DNA from 2 places in the Paenibacillus sp. VCA1 genome. Region 1 is predicted to be linked to the other one. Evidence: predicted binding sites of a transcription regulator. Region 1 holds the regulator's gene; the other holds the start of a gene.
The links. Region 1 encodes Rex, which represses fermentation and respiration genes when NADH is low (regulators of the CRP and FNR family bind a similar motif). Its sites were predicted from a motif close to TTGTGAAATATTTCACAA; they were not measured.

Region 1 (5,308 bases):
CCGATATATGCCAGAAATATGAGCAGCACCGGAACGAATCCGATGAGAATCTCTTTGGACCATCTAGGCATTATTCCCACACCCCAATCTTTCCGGGGTTCCGGGGTAATACGATAAATTTGCTGTGTTCGCCGTCGCTAAGGCCGATATACACGTTTTTGGCATCCATTTCCGTTTGGGTTTTAATGCCGGTATCTTTCGCAAGCTGATCCAGCTTGGCCGGAATTTCGGTATATTTCTTGTTATCCATCGCTTCCGCTACGGAAAACATGGCCGAGTCCCAAAAACGGTTCAGCTTATCGGAAGAGTGGTCCACAAAGTCGAAATTCAGCTCGCGGTTCCCCACCACCGATTTGCCTTGCGTCGTAATTTGATTCACAAGGCCGGAAAGGTTCGTGTCCGGCTTCAAATCCAGCTTCAGGTTGATCTGATTGCGGCTAATATCGAATTGGGCGTTGTTGACGCCTTTATAATTTTGAACGATTTTCTGCAGCGGACCCTGCATCGTCGTCTGGCGGTAAATGAACCAGCCTCCGAACAGCAGCGCCGCCGATATGACAACAGTAATCGCAATTGGTATTGGACGCAGTTTCAAAACGTATGTCCTCCTCTCATATTCTAAAACTATTTTCTATATATATATCATACGAAAAATAGACAACCGCGGCAAAGAGCTTTAAGCATAAGCATCTCGTCACGGTCATTCAGGACTTTTCCGATTTGCATTTCGACACGACTGTCACACCAGATCGATAGAGTATATCGAATCACTACAATGAAGAGTATATCACATCGTATATACTAAATCGAAGGTAATGTGTGAAAGTATTTAAAATATTATCCTGCTCACGCCAAAGAACCCCATTTTCATGAGGTTCTTTTTCATTCTTGAACGGACAAATCTACATATGACGCCTATTTTTCATTACCGGTTCGGCAGCGTAAACGGGCCTCCGATGCTTTGGCCGTCGCTAAACCGATAGAATTGGTAGTAATAATGATCCTTCGACCAGTAAAAAAGCTGCCAGGCATACTGGCCGTTATACATTCCAGGCACGATCTTCAGCTTTTTCACGTCGGGTATCTCCTTCAGCGCCTTCTCCCTGACCTGATTTTCCGAAATGCCGTTTGAAAGCAGCTCTTCGTGAACCGTGCCTTCGCCGGATTTGACTTTGCCGTCTTCGTCCATCGTTACCCATACCATCACCGGCCGATTGTCTTTGTCCAAGCCTTCGATCGCCCAGCAGATCGTATCCCACACCGATTTTTGGGCTTCGGTCACCTTTACGAGGCTGGTCTCCTGCTTCGCCTTCAGAATCGCTGCCGTCTCCTGGGCCCGGATGTCCTGAGTTACGTATATGTAATAACGGTAAAGTCCGAAAACAAGCAGCAGCAAAACGACGATTCCGAGAAAAATCCATTTCTTCTTATTCTTCAGCATAAGCTCCCCTATCTGTTGCCGTCCTATCGGGCCAAGAGACCTTCAAAAGCGGCTTGGGCTTCCCGGCGGATGCGCTCTTCGTCCATGGTCAGGCAGGCGCCGTGTTTCACGACCTGCTTGCCGTCCACCCATACGTGCTCGACGTCTTTGCCGCAAGCTGAATAAATGGCGTGGGAAATCAGATCGGTGTGCGGAAGAAAATGGGCCTGGTCGGTGTTGAGCGCGATGAAATCGGCTTTCATTCCCGGAGCCAGCGTGCCGACGTCTTTCAGGAAAAGGGACTCCGCGCCGTGGACCGTTCCCATTTTCAGCGCTTCGTACGCCGGAATTGCCGTCGGATCGCCGGAAACCCCTTTATGGATCAATGCGGCGAGACGCATTTCTTCGAACATATCCAAATTGTTATTGCTTGCCGCTCCGTCGGTTCCCAGAGAGACCGTCACTCCGGCCTTGAGCAAGTCCGTCACGCGCGCCACGCCGCTTGCCAGCTTCAGGTTGCTTCCCGGGTTATGGGAAACGGCCACGTTGTTGCTCGCCAAAATGCCGATTTCTTCATCGGTCAAATGAACGGCATGCGCCACCAGAGACGGTCTCGAAAATACGCCGAGCTTTTCCAGATGGGCAACCGGACGCAAACCGTATTCCTTGACGTTTTGCTCCACTTCGGCCATCGTTTCGGACATATGGGTATGCATCGGCAGATCCATATCATGCGCCGCCTGCACGAATTTTTCGATATAATCCGGAGGGCAGGTATACGGCGCATGCGGCGAAATCATGGTCGTGATCCGGCCGTTGGCCTTTCCGTTCCAGTCGCGCGCGAATTGGATCGCCTCGTTCAGCTTGTGGCGCTGAAGCTCCTCGGAACACAAACCGATGACGCCGCGCATCAGGGAGGCGCGGATTCCCGATTCTTCCGTCACTTTCGCCACTTGATCCATATGGTCGTACATGTCGAGGAAGGTTGTCGTGCCGCCTTTCAGCATTTCCAGTACGGATAAGGACGTACCCCAGTAGACATCGGATGAAGTGAATTTGGCTTCCATCGGCCACATTTTTTCCTGAAGCCAGATTTGCAGGGCCAGATCATCCCCGTATCCGCGCAGCAGCGACATCGCCGCATGTCCGTGCGTATTGACCAATCCGGGCATAAAAAACAGATGCGTCCCGTCGAATACGGGAACATCGCCTTCAAGTTCCGGTTTTTCTTCCCCGATATAAGCGATGCGGTCGTCCTCGATCACCATATATCCGCGGATTACCGGCTTGTCTTGATCAGGCACGGCAAAGCTGCCGTTCGCGATGATCCATTTATTCGTTGTCTTGTTCTCCGTCATCGGTAGAACCTTCCTTTCCGTTATCCAAATAATATGCCAAGCTCAGCAGGTCGGTCGTAAAGTCCGCCGCATGAATCCGGATGTTGGCCGGAGCCTTCAGGATCGTCGGCGCGAAGTTCAGAATCGCTTCGATTCCGGCCCCGATCAATTGATCCGCCACGTTCTGGGCTTCGACGGCGGGCACGGTGATGATGCCGATCCGGATATTGTGCTTTTTGATCGTGTCCGTCATTTCCTCCATCGGCTGCACCGTAAGCGTATTGATCCGTTTTCCGATCTTTTTCGGATTTTCGTCGAACACCGCCACGATTTTAATGTTTTCGCGAAGGTAATAGTTGTAATTCGAAAGGGCCTGGCCCAAATTCCCGGCGCCTACCAGCACCGCGTTGATCTGCTGGTCCAGGTTCAGAATGTGGCGGATTTTTTCGATCAGGTACGAAACGTCATACCCGATCCCTTTCCGGCCGAAATCGCCGAAATAGGCAAGATCCTTGCGGATTTGCGCCGGATTCAGGTCGAGTTTCAGGCCAAGCTCCTGGGAGGAGACCGTCGCAACCTCCCGCTTGTTCAAATCATTCAAATAACGTAAATATACAGGCAGTCTGCGGACGACCGCTTCGGAAATTTTCTCCGATTTCATGCTTGTTCCCCCTATTTAACAGCTTAATTTCTATCGTTAACATCGTATGAAAAGAGGTGCGTTAACCCTCTTGAAGCCATTCAGATATACGGGGAACCATTTTTTCCGTATTCATATGCTCCATCTTTGGCCCCGGCAAGGAGTAGAGAAAATATTTCCCGTAATAAGACTCGATCACCCGCGTATCGTAAACGATGACGATGCCGCGGTCATTCGCCGTGCGAACCAAGCGGCCGAACCCCTGTTTAAAACGGATAACCGCTTGAGGCACGGAAAGCTTCATGAACGGATTTTTTTTCTGGCGCTGTAAAAGCTCCGCTTTCGCTTCGTACAGCGGATGGTTTGGCGGCTGGAACGGAAGCCTTACGATCGCAAGGCAGGTCAATGCCTCGCCGGGGATATCGACCCCTTCCCAGAAGCTGCTCGTACCGAGCAGCACCGAAGCGCTGCTGTCCTGGAAACGTCTGATGAGCTTGGTACGGCTGCCGCTGTCGACGCCTTGGCCGAGAACGGTGATGTCGCTGCCCGCAAGGGTGTTTTTCAACGGCTCATGCACCTGCCGCAGCATCCGGTACGAAGTGAACAGCACCAGCATCCGCCCGTGCGTCGCAACGGCCGCGTCCGCCAAGGAGCGCACCAGCGTATCGACGAACACGGCGTCGCCGACGCTTCCTTTGACGCTGGGGAAATCCCGCGGGATGACGAGAAGCGCCTGATCCCGGTATTTGAACGGAGACGGAAGCTGCACGGTCACGAGGCGACCGCTTTCCTGGTCTTCCTCCAGGCCGAGATTGTCGATCATATATTGGAAGGATTTGTCTACCGACAACGTCGCCGACGTTAAAATAACGCTTTTCTTTTTGTCGAAAAACAATTCCTTCAGCTGTTTGCTGACATCCACCGGGACCGCGTACAACTGCAGCGATTTGCTGCGGAAATGGCTGCTGGCTTCCATCCAATAAACGACGGTTTCATCGTTCAAGTTCATGAAGGTCCGCAGGTCGTCGCGTTCGGCGGCAAGATCCTTGAACAGGCCGCTGAGGTCTGTAATCAGGCTGTCGGCGCTGTAATCGTCTTCGTTTTCCTTGTATTCCGCCAGCATTTTTTCGCCGCGGCGGACGATCTCGCTGATTTTGACGTGGATCTGGTTTTCCAGCCCCTTCAGCGCTTCCCACTCCTGCGGCCATTTCGACGGCTGCAGCCGGAGCACGAATTGCCCCGCTTCGCCCGGCGAAACGTCATTTCGTTCCGGCATCAGGGCGAAAAGGGATTCGCTGAGCTTATCCCATGTTTCCTTGACGTCCACCAAATCTTCGCTCATGCGGTCAATCGCGGCGATCCAGTCGCTTGCCCGCTCCTGTCCGGACGGCTGCAGCTGCTGGCGAAGAGCGATAAGCTGTCCGCTGCGCGAATCTTTGTACAGCCGTGTCAGCGTGTGGACGACGCTAAAATACTTCATATTCAGGCCTAGATGCTTGCCGGCCACGTCCTCCAAATGATGGGCCTCGTCGATGACGAGACGTTCGTAAGACGGCAGCAGCTGATGTCCTGCTTTGACGTCGGTGAACAGCTTGGAGTGGTTCGTGATGACCACGTCCGCGATGCCCGCCTCATGTTTCGCCCGGTGGTAATAACATTTGCGGAACCATGGGCAGCTTCGTCCCAGGCAGGAATCCGAATCGCTGCTTACCGTTTCCCAGAAATCGCCGCCCCTTCCGCCGAGATTCAGTTCTTCGTCATCCCCGTTTTCGGTCTGCGCCAGCCATACGATCATTTGCGCCGCCGTAATCGTATCTTCCTTGGGATTAAAAAAGTCTCTTCTGTTTATTTTATGTTCAAATTTTCTCAAACACAAATAATGTTGTCTGCCCTTAAAGACGGCCGCCTTGA
Region 2 (5,308 bases), on a different contig from region 1:
GTTCAGCGGACCGAAGCCGGTGCTTGCCGAATAGGTGTACATCCGGCGCGTCATGCCGTTAAGTCCGAGGAAGAACAGCGGCATAAAGGCAACGTTGAAGCCGACGATGATCAGCCAGAAGGCCGTTTTAGCCAGCCGTTCGTTCAAACGGAAGCCGAACATTTTAGGGAACCAGTAGTGCATGCCGGCCAGCACCCCGAATACCGTACCCGGAATGAGCACGTAGTGGAAGTGGGCAACCAGGAACATCGTATTGTGGTATTGATAGTCGGCGCTTGCCATCGCAAGCATGACGCCGGTTACGCCGCCGATCGTAAAGATCGGGATAAAGCCCATCGCGTACATCATCGGAGACGTAAACGAAATTTTGCCTTTGCGAAGCGTAAACAGCCAGTTGAATATTTTCACCCCGGTCGGAACTGCGATCGCCATCGTCGTGATGGAGAAGAAGCCGTTGACCATAGCGCCTTGGCCCATCGTATAGAAGTGGTGAGCCCAGACGAGGAAGGACAGAACCGAGATGGCGACCATACTGATAACCATCGATTTGTAGCCGTACAAATTCTTTTTGGAGAATGTCGAAATAACATCGCTGAATATGCCGAAAGCAGGCAAAATAACGATATATACTTCAGGGTGTCCCCACACCCAGAACAGGTTGGCCCAGAGCATATCCATACCGCCGTTGGCCATCGTAAAGAATTGGCTGCCAAAGATGCGGTCGAACATCATCAGGGCAAGCGCTACGGTGAGCACCGGGAAAGCAAACAAAATAATGACGTTCGTAATGAGCACCGACCAGGTGAACATCGGCATACGCATCAGTTTCATGCCCGGGGCGCGCATTTTCAGGATTGTCACGATGAAGTTGACCCCGGTCATCAGCGTACCGATACCGGATATTTGCAGCGCCAGCGAGTAGTAGTTGTTGCCTACCGTCGGACTGAATTCGTTGCTCGCGAGCGGGAAGTATGCGGACCAGCCGGCATCCGGCGATCCCCCGATGACAAACGAAATATTGAACAGCATCGCTCCCGCAAAGAACAACCAGAAGCTGACGGCGTTAAGTCTAGGGAAAGCGACGTCACGGGCGCCGATTTGCAGCGGAACGACGACGTTCATCATCCCGATGACAAACGGCATCGCCATGAACAGAATCATGATAACCCCGTGGGTCGTAAATATTTCATTGTAGTGCTGCGCATCCAAAAATTTGGAGTCCGGCGTCGCGAGCTGGGCCCGCATCAACAAAGCGTCGACGCCGCCGCGGAACAGCATGATTAGAGCCGACAAAATATACATAATGCCGATTTTTTTGTGGTCCACCGTGGTGAGCCACTCACGCCACAGATATCCCCATTTTTTGAAATAGGTCAATCCGATCACGATGGCGAGCGATACGAGCACGATGCTGATATCGGCCGCGTAGATCATCGGCTCGCCGGTAACAAAAAATTCGTCCCATTTCATGCAGTGTGTTCTCCTTTCTCCATGATGTTAATGTCCTTGTTCCATGGAAGAATGATCGTTCATGTCTTTCATGTCACCCATGTTCTTCATATGATCTGCGGAATCCGTGCCGGATTCTTTGCTGTCTTTCGAATTGTCCCCGCCATGCCCGTGTTCGGACATGTTCATGTCGGACATATCCATAGGCGCCGGCGAGAAGCTCAAATGCGTGGAACTGTAAGATTTGCGTCCGACGAAGTCGGTATGCAACACAGTGTTGAATTCCTGCTCGGTCAGCTTCGGTGCCGTTTGCTGCACTTCTTTGACCCATTTCATGTAGTCGGCAGGAGATTGGGCGAGCACCTCGAATTCCATTTGGGCGAAGCCTTTACCGGAGAAGTTCGAGTTTTTACCCATGTACGAACCTTCATGTTCGGCGACGAGATTCAGCTTGGTGATCATGTCGCTCATCGCGTATTTCTGGCCGCCGAGCTGCGGAACCCAGAAACTTGAAATCGGACCGTACGAGTAGAGACGGAACTCGACCGGACGGTTCGTCGGAATGTTGACGTAGTTCACCGTTTCGATGCCTTCCTCCGGATAGCTGAAATGCCATTTCCAGTTGGAGGAGGCGGCGTAGATGACAAGCGGCTTTTGATCCTCATAGCCGGCAGGCACCTTTTCTACGGCATAAGTCGTACGCACGGTAACGACAGACAAAATGGCTACGATAATGATCGGGATGGCGGTCCAGATGAATTCGAGCCATTTGCTTCCTTCCATATGAGGCGGTTCATAATCATCCGGCGTTTTGCTGGCCCGGTATTTGGTCAGCATGAAGATGTACAGGACGTACACGACGATTAGCACGAGCGCCATCATTAGAATGGAAAAGATAATTGTATTGGATTGTGTTTTCGCTACCGGCCCTTTCGGATCCAGAACCATCAGTTTCGAGTCGCATCCGCTGAGCAGCATGACGACGGAAATAAACATGAGTGAAAACAACCATCTTTTTTTCTTCACTGTAAACTCCTTTCTAGCATGCCTTCATCGCTGAGTGTTTGGATCATTCGCGAATCCTTATAGCCATAGCATATTAACTTGTGAAAAAGAAAACAAATACATTAGAATGCAAAAATGTAAATAAAATACAATTATTCTGTGACAAACTTCACATTGTTCATGAAAAAACGCCAAAAAAACCGATTAAGCTTTGAAAAAGGCTGAATTCGGTGATTTTCATTTTTGTTCAAAATTGATCGGGCGGGGAACAGTTGTGCCAGTTTCGTCACAATTGAAAGGGTTTTAGCCCTGAATACCCTCTTTTTAAACGCGGGCGGCAGCCGCCGAAACCGGCTAGTACCGCGGTGGAATGTGCTAGAATAGACACAAATTCGTTTTCCGTAACAAACATCACAACAGATCGAGAGGGATGGACATGGGGGAGAAACGGAGCTTTGGCAAAGGCATATTTTTTGACGTGGACGATACGCTTTACGACCATTTGCAGCCACTGCGCGAAGCGCTGCGCGACGTGCTGGGCACAGGGGAAGAATTTCCGTACGAGGAGGTTTATCACCGGTTCAGATATTACAGCGACATGCTTTCGGCCAGCCACGGCGCGGTGAATGCGCAGGGGGCGGAGCGGGATTTGCAAGACATGAGGGTAAAACGGGCCCAGCTTGCGCTGGCGGAATTCGGGGTTCATGTGACGAACCCGGAGGCAGCCCGGATTCAGCAGCAGTATCTGGAGCGCCAATTCCGAATCACTCCGTTTCCCGGGGTTATGAAGCTGATATCCGATCTGCAGGCGGCGGGACACGTGGTCGGATTGATCACGAACGGGCCGGAGCGCCACCAGATGGCCAAAATCAAGGCGCTGGCGATGGACGCGGCCATTCCTTCCGAACGCATCTTCATTTCAGGCGCGGTCGGGTACGACAAGCCGGATCCCCGTTTGTTTACCTTTGTCAATGAACGAACGGGGACAAAAGCCTCGCAAAGCTATTATGTCGGCGATTCCTGGCGCAATGACGTGGTGGGCGCGCTTGAGGCGGGATGGACCGCGGTCTGGTTCAACCACCGGCGGGTCGAACCCGAATCGGAACATCAGCCGCATTATACGGCAGGAAGCTACCGGGAGCTGGCCGAGTTCCTATTGTCATAAAGGAAGAAGCGGAATGGATATACGTAAAAAGCAGGCGCGTACCTTCAAAGGCAGCAGCGCCTGCTTTTTTGCACAATAACGAAGCCGCCGGAGTTATTCAATCCGGCGGCATATTTTGCCTGCGTTACGGCTCTACCGCCGTATCTTCCGGCGCCGCTTGCGCCGGGGCGTTTTTGCGTTTGTACATCAGCCTGGACACGACGATCCCGATCGCTCCGAGCCCGATGAACAGAATCGCCCTCACTGCGACGGACACGTCCGGCAGATCGGCGACGATCACTTTGATGAGCGTCAGGAACAGCAGGCCGATGCCGGCAAAACGGACCATTTGCCGCTGGAGCGCCAGCCCGCCGACGATGACGGCGATGGCGTATACCGCCCAAACGGCGGACAAGATCAAATGCCGGAGGTCTTTGGCCAGCCCGTCTGTCAGCACATTGGTCAGTTCGGTCAAAAAAATGATGGCCAGCAGCGCGTCGATCCACATGCATAGATCCGGCAAACGGCTGGAAAAAATACGCTCAGGCATGCGGCGCAGCACGTACGCGAGGATGGCAAAAGCGGCCAGCAAAACAAGCCAGGATAGGCTTTCCGCCGAAAAGACGCGGTCGATGACAAGGAAGAGCGTTCCCGCCGCGCCGTACGCAAACACGATGGCCGCCGTGATTTGCTGCATGACGGTGTTCAGCCTGAAACCAAGGATGATGCCCGCGGTTCCGATGACGACGGCCGCGGCCGGCGAGTAGCTCTCGTTCAGCAGATCAAGCGCCCACAGGAACCAGGCTGCCGTTGCGATGGAGACCAATACCGGGGAACGCTGTTCCTTCATGTATTTGCCCCATGCGGACAAAGTGTAGATCAGCGCCCATACGAGCAGCATCAGCGGGCGCCAGTGAACGGCGCCTTCGGACATCGGATACAGGGCGTAGATCCATAGCGCCATGATGCCGAATCCCGGGAAAAGCGACAGCGTTTCGTCAAGCTTGCGGCGTCCGGGCCCAAACAGGGCGTATGCGAGCAGCGCCGCGTGCTGAACGAAAACGGCCCCGATGAAAACATGGCGGCTTTCGCCGAAATCGCCGGCGGCATAGCCGATGAGCAGCGGCAGATGAAGCACCCCGACCGCCACGAAATAAGCCGCCCGGAAATCGAACTTCAGGGAAACGGCGATCATCGCCAGCGAAAACGCGGCCTCGTATCCCCCGAATACCCATGCATTCGGCTGGGCGGAATGCACGAGGAAGGGGATCAAATACCCGGCCACCGTCGCGATGATGATCAGCGCTTGGGAACGGCGCCGCAGCGCGGTAAATACGCATAACGCGATCGAAAGAACGTACAGCGCAAAGGCGATGCCCGAAGGAATCAATTCATACAGCTGGTGCGCCGCAAACACGGACAGGATCAGGATGCCGATGGACCCTCCCAAAAGCACCTGGCCGAGCGCCTCCCGTTTGCTGCGGATCTGCCGTTCGCCAAGCCAATACATGGCGGCGGAAACGGCGACGCCAAGCAGGCAGCGGACGGGTTCGGTCAAATATCCGGCTTTGACCGCCGCCGTAAATCCCCACAGCACGCCAAGCAGCAGCACCACGATGAACACGCGGGGCAGCCATACCCTGGCGATCAGATGCTCCCAGTCCTTCGGCGGCTTGGGCTCCCGGGGGATATTGGCATGCTGGGGCGGAT

Region 2: the regulator Rex is predicted to act here: its motif matches at 2,612-2,629, upstream of qoxA (cytochrome aa3 quinol oxidase subunit II).

What each region holds. Positions count from the first base shown of each region.
Region 1 is NZ_JAVLSX010000004.1:84,715-90,022, reverse strand. It holds gene RJP21_RS09645 (AAA family ATPase) at 1-71, opposite strand, end outside; gene RJP21_RS09640 (hypothetical protein) at 71-595, opposite strand; gene RJP21_RS09635 (cell wall elongation regulator TseB-like domain-containing protein) at 926-1,441, opposite strand; gene RJP21_RS09630 (amidohydrolase) at 1,465-2,778, opposite strand; gene RJP21_RS09625 (redox-sensing transcriptional repressor Rex) at 2,753-3,418, opposite strand; gene dinG (ATP-dependent DNA helicase DinG) at 3,480-5,308, opposite strand, start outside.
Region 2 is NZ_JAVLSX010000012.1:154,763-160,070, reverse strand. It holds gene qoxB (cytochrome aa3 quinol oxidase subunit I) at 1-1,470, opposite strand, end outside; gene qoxA (cytochrome aa3 quinol oxidase subunit II) at 1,498-2,475, opposite strand; gene RJP21_RS24670 (HAD family hydrolase) at 2,891-3,619, shown strand; gene RJP21_RS24665 (DUF2339 domain-containing protein) at 3,744-5,308, opposite strand, start outside.